Linked DNA regions of Peribacillus simplex NBRC 15720 = DSM 1321. Each later gene encodes a partner of the first gene's protein in a complex. Links are inferred from orthologs where the notes say so. Each region holds a gene or a part of one and is shown in the gene's direction. Other genes may lie near its edges.

The links. Proteins that work in one complex are often made in the same cells at the same time.
Region 2: the proteins of metK (region 1) and groL are in contact, whole or in part, in a cryo-EM structure (PDB 8P4O), measured with the Escherichia coli proteins. The link is inferred for Peribacillus simplex NBRC 15720 = DSM 1321 from one-to-one orthologs.

What each region holds. Positions count from the first base shown.
Region 1 is NZ_CP017704.1:3,193,954-3,196,980, forward strand. Bases 79-3,027 are described here. They hold metK (methionine adenosyltransferase), read left to right. Parts: upstream 79-930; coding sequence 931-2,124; downstream 2,125-3,027. Other genes in these bases: pckA (phosphoenolpyruvate carboxykinase (ATP)), read right to left, coding at 79-174; BS1321_RS15420 (gamma carbonic anhydrase), read right to left, coding at 2,348-2,866. Outside these bases: more of pckA, read right to left, coding at 1-78. UniProt on the Escherichia coli protein: Catalyzes the formation of S-adenosylmethionine (AdoMet) from methionine and ATP.
Region 2 is NZ_CP017704.1:2,262,598-2,265,627, reverse strand. Bases 72-3,023 are described here. They hold groL (chaperonin GroEL), read left to right. Parts: upstream 72-704; coding sequence 705-2,342; downstream 2,343-3,023. Other genes in these bases: BS1321_RS10640 (SpoIID/LytB domain-containing protein), read right to left, coding at 2,946-3,023; BS1321_RS27850 (hypothetical protein), read left to right, coding at 2,705-2,887; groES (co-chaperone GroES), read left to right, coding at 361-645. Also shown: BS1321_RS10665 (CPBP family intramembrane glutamic endopeptidase), read right to left, coding at 1-23; more of BS1321_RS10640, read right to left, coding at 3,024-3,030.

The sequences.
Region 1 (3,027 bases):
AGGTGATCGACCAGTATATTTGCCAGTTTCAGCTTTTACCGCGCCGGTTGATGTTAAAACGCCTTCACTTCTGCTTAATACTTTTTCGACCAATTGAGGAACTGAAAGTTGAGTTTGCACATTGTTTCCTGTTAATAATTGGTGTAACTCATTAGAAACATCTACAGAATTCATATATGAGGTACCTTCCTTTGTTTAAGTTTTTAGATTACAATTAGTATAACACATTCATTTAATTAGTCTATACTATTTCTTTTAATTTGTGATTATTTTCAGTTGGTCGCGTTAATCATTTTAATCCGGCAGGAACCGAGTCAGGATTATCGCATATACTTTCATGAAGAAAATTTTATTTTAATAGGAAGTAAGTAAGCAATACATGTCTATTGGGAAAGTCAGGATGTCGTTCCTTTTCGTATGCTCAATACTTTATTATTAATGGCAATTTACAACATTTCTATTCGTATTTTGCATTGTAAACCCTTCTAGGACGTTGTATCAACATGTTTTTTTAAATGAACGCCATTCTGAGTGGAAATGTTCTTTTTAGAAAAGCATTGACAAATTCCAGCTAGATACGATAATATCTTAAATTGTACGGATTCTCTTATCCCGAGTTGGTGGAGGGACAGGCCCTTTGAAACCCAGCAACCTGCCATATTGAACTTGACTCCAAGATCGATCGCCGAAAATAAAGCGAAGGTCTTCAAGGAATAGTGGTGATGGTGCTAACCTGAGCAAGGTAAAAAACCCTTGAACGATAAGAGTGAAAGGATAGAAGACAGAATTTTAAACCTTTCCTCATTTGCCAGGGAAGGTTTTTGTGTTTTTTATAAGTAATTCTGTGTCTATAGTTGAAACTAATGAGGGAAACGAGTTCCGTAAAAAACAGGCTTATGCCTACAACATACTAACTTCCAAGGAGGAAATATGATGTCAAAGAAACGTCTATTTACTTCTGAATCTGTTACAGAGGGCCATCCGGACAAAATTTGTGATCAGATTTCAGATTCCATTTTAGATGCTATCCTTGCTAAGGATGCAAATGCACGTGTAGCGTGTGAAACTAGTGTAACAACAGGTCTTGTACTTGTTGCCGGTGAAATTACAACGTCCGCTTACGTGGATATTCCGCGTATCGTTCGTGATACGATTAAAGGAATTGGCTACACACGTGCGAAATACGGTTTCGATGCTGAAACTTGTGCCGTATTGAGTTCCATTGATGAGCAGTCTGCCGATATCGCAGCTGGTGTCGATAAAGCATTGGAAGCTCGTGAAGGAAACATGTCAGAGGAAGAAATCGATGCAATCGGTGCAGGGGACCAAGGTCTTATGTTCGGATTTGCTTGTAATGAAACAGAAGAGCTTATGCCGCTTCCGATTTCATTGGCGCATAAACTTTCATTCCGCTTGGCTCAAGTACGTAAAGATGAAACTCTTCCTTACTTACGCCCTGATGGTAAAACACAGGTAACTGTGGAGTATGATGAGAATAACCTTCCTGTACGTGTAGATACGATCGTTATCTCTACACAGCACGATGCAGAAATTACGCTTGAACAAATTCAAGCCGATCTAAAAGAACATGTGATCAAAGCAGTCGTTCCAGCTGAATTGATCGATGCTGAAACTAAGTACTTCATCAACCCGACTGGCCGTTTCGTAATTGGCGGACCTCAAGGTGATGCTGGTCTTACTGGACGTAAAATCATCGTTGATACTTACGGCGGATACGCTCGTCACGGCGGCGGTGCATTCTCTGGTAAGGATGCTACTAAAGTTGACCGTTCTGCTGCATACGCTGCTCGTTACGTTGCGAAAAACATCGTGGCAGCCGGCCTTGCCGACAAAGCGGAAGTTCAATTGGCATACGCAATCGGTGTGGCAGAGCCTGTATCAATCTCTATTGATACTTTCGGAACTGGTACAGTTAGCGAAGAAGTCCTTGTTGACTTAGTTCGCGCTAACTTCGACCTTCGTCCAGCTGGAATCATCAAAATGCTTGACCTTCGTCGCCCAATCTACAAACAAACAGCTGCCTACGGACACTTTGGCCGTACAGATGTCGATCTTCCATGGGAACGCACGGACAAAGCAGAAACATTAAAAGCACAAGCGTAATCCATAAAAAAAGGTGTCCCGCAATAGCGGGGCACCTTTTTTATGGATTAATTTTGCCGTCAGCGGGAATAATTCAAGAAATCCCAAAGAAATTCAAATTACGTGCAATACTCGTGAGTTAGGGGCGATTACAAGTTTGTTTGGGTCAACTACTAATGAGTTTGGAACTTTTACTCATGAGTTTGAGTACAATACTCGTAACTTTCAGTCAATTGCTCGTGAGTTACTTTATTCGTTCCGCCGTTTTATAGTATTGTCCTTTTTCGGCGTATTCGCGTACGATGCGTTCCATATCCTGGCGATCTTCTTCGTTGATTTCGCGAATGACTTTAGCTGGGCGCCCGAATGCCAACATGTTCGGTGGAATGACTTTACCTTGGGGAACGAGACTGCCGGCACCGATGAAGGCCCCTTCGCCGATTTCGGCTTCATCAAGTACAATCGATCCCATGCCGATCAAAGCTCCTTTACGGATTTTACAGCTATGTAAAATGACCTGGTGGCCAATGGTTACTTCATCCTCGATGATCAATGGATTATTTGGGCTTTGGTGCAGGACGCTGTTATCCTGTATACTGACTTTTTTCCCGATGATGGTTGGGGATACATCACCGCGAATGACGGAATTGAACCAAATTGATGTTTCGTCGCCAATTTTGACATCACCAGTCACGACAGCATTTTCAGCAATATAAGCGCTTTCAGCAATTTCAGGTTCTTTGCCTTTATACGGATAAATAATCATTTTCAATCATTTCCTTTCCGAAGTGAATGTTTTTATGTATTATTTTAATATACCGTATGCAAATACACTTGGCTATTTATAATAGCAATGTACAACTTGTTAGATTTCTTTTTTGTCGAAAATCACGAATATGGTTATAATTTATATATATTATTTTA
Region 2 (3,030 bases), 930 kb from region 1 along the record:
ACGAACCAATATTCTTTTTTCAAAAATGAAAACTCCTTTTATTTAGTCACCCATTCCGCTTGGAACGTTCCTGATATGGGGACCATCTATAAACGCATACTCCAAAATGGTATCAAATATTGAGGCAGAACTCCACTTAAAGGTACCCCCTAATAAAACATTTCAATTACTTGGTTAAGGAAATCATTATGCTAAAGTAGTATACCCGTAATTTATCAGAAATTAATAAAAAATTTTCAATAAGATACTTGCAAAAAAGGCTCGGTTTATTTAATATTATAAATGTGTTAGCACTCGATGATGAAGAGTGCTAATAATCATGAAACAAATTATCAAGAGAATATGAGGAGGTTGTTTCACTTGTTAAAACCATTAGGTGATCGCGTTATTATTGAACTAGTTCAAACTGAAGAAAAAACTGCAAGCGGTATTGTTCTTCCTGATACTGCTAAAGAAAAGCCACAAGAAGGTAAGGTAGTAGCAGTTGGTACTGGCCGTGTCCTTGAAAATGGCGAACGTGTTGCTTTAGAGGTTGCCCAAGGCGATCTAATTATCTTCTCAAAATATGCAGGTACTGAAGTTAAATACGAAGACACTGAATACTTAATTTTACGTGAAAGCGACATTCTAGCTGTTATCGGCTAATTATACATCATACTTAACTGAACGAAAATTTTCTTAAAATTTTAGGGAGGTACTTATAAATGGCTAAAGAAATTAAATTTAGTGAAGAAGCTCGCCGCTCCATGCTTCGTGGTGTGGACGCACTTGCAGATGCAGTTAAAGTAACGCTTGGACCAAAAGGTCGTAACGTGGTTCTTGAGAAAAAATTCGGTTCACCGCTTATCACAAATGACGGTGTGACGATCGCTAAAGAAATCGAATTAGAAGATGCATTCGAAAACATGGGTGCGAAATTGGTTGCTGAAGTAGCAAGCAAAACAAACGACGTAGCTGGTGACGGTACAACTACTGCAACGGTTCTTGCTCAAGCGATGATCCGTGAAGGTCTTAAAAACGTAACAGCTGGTGCTAACCCAATGGGTATCCGTAAAGGAATCGAGAAAGCGGTCAATACTGCAATTGCAGAATTGAAAGCCATTTCCCAACCTGTTGAAAACAAAGAATCAATCGCACAAGTTGCTGCCATCTCTTCAGCTGATGAAGAAGTGGGACAACTGATTGCGGAAGCAATGGAGCGCGTTGGTAACGACGGCGTCATCACAATCGAAGAGTCTAAAGGTTTCACAACTGAGTTGGACGTAGTAGAAGGTATGCAGTTCGATCGTGGGTATGCTTCTCCATACATGGTTACTGATTCAGATAAAATGGAAGCTGTCCTTGAGAATCCATATATCTTGATCACAGATAAAAAAATCACGAATATCCAAGAAATCCTTCCTGTACTTGAGCAAGTTGTTCAACAAGGGAAACCGCTATTATTGATTGCTGAAGATGTAGAAGGCGAAGCGCTTGCAACTCTTGTTGTGAACAAACTTCGTGGAACATTCAACGCAGTTGCGGTTAAAGCTCCTGGATTCGGTGACCGTCGTAAAGCAATGCTTGAAGACATCGCAGCTCTTACAGGCGGCGAAGTAATCACTGAAGAAATCGGACTTGACCTTAAATCTGCAACAATCGATTCATTAGGCCGTGCGTCTAAAGTGGTTGTTACAAAAGAAAATACAACGATCGTTGAAGGTGCTGGAAATACAGCTCAAATTCAAGCTCGTGTAAACCAAATCCGTGTTCAATTAGAAGAAACAACTTCTGAATTCGACCGTGAAAAATTACAAGAACGCCTTGCTAAATTAGCTGGTGGCGTAGCGGTAATCAAAGTCGGTGCAGCTACTGAAACGGAATTAAAAGAACGTAAACTTCGTATTGAAGATGCATTGAACTCCACTCGTGCCGCTGTTGAAGAAGGCATCGTAGCCGGTGGTGGTACAGCACTTCTTAACGTATACAATAAAATCGCTGAAATTCAAGCGGAAGGCGACGTAGCAACAGGCGTGAAAATCGTTCTTCGTGCCATCGAAGAGCCTGTTCGTCAAATCGCTCACAATGCTGGACTTGAAGGCTCTGTAATCGTAGAGCGCCTTAAAGGCGAAGCAGTAGGTACTGGCTTCAACGCAGCTACTGGCGAATGGGTCAACATGATTGCATCCGGTATCGTCGATCCTACTAAAGTAACTCGTTCAGCTCTACAAAACGCTGGTTCTGTAGCAGCTATGTTCTTAACAACAGAAGCTGTTGTTGCTGACAAACCAGAACCTGCTGGTGCTGGCGGCATGGGCATGCCTGATATGGGCGGCATGGGCGGCATGGGCGGCATGATGTAATAAACACTTATAAACCTTGATATATAAGGTTTTGTAAGTTTTAATACGATCAAATGCTAACTTTTTGCTAACTTTCAGTTTTTGAAACAACTTTATTTCACCAATTAGAGGAGGCCTTTCGTAAGTTCACTGAACTTATGGGAGGTCTTTTCTTCGATATTTTTGGTCATATGAGCGTAAATGTTCATCGTCGTGTCTATGTCTGAATGCCCTAATCTTTCTTGAATCTCTTTTACGCCTGCCCCAGCTTTAATGAGAAGGGATGTATCTCCTCTTAAACCAACCGCAATTTTTATCCACCTTTAAAATACGTCCCATATGTTTTCCAGAGGAACGATTTCTTTTCACCAGCTGGGAAACAAATGTTTTCCATGCTAAGGGAATCGCTGAGAACGGGATCTGATGTTAAAAGAACGGCTGAGGGACGTGCAAGAGCAAAGGCCCAACTGTATAATAAATCACCAGAAAAGTTCCATTTTGATCAATCTTTATTACCACAGTACAGTATCGGAAATAATTTTATAAAAGAAGACCATGACTTATAAAAAATCATGGTCTTTTCAATGCTCTAAATTTTGATGCCCGTTTCACTGATCGAATTCGTTATCGGACGTTCGTTAGGTAATTTGCGTGTACATAACCTGTTCCCTTACCGTACTGAATTTTGTACCAAGAACTGCTCTTAGTA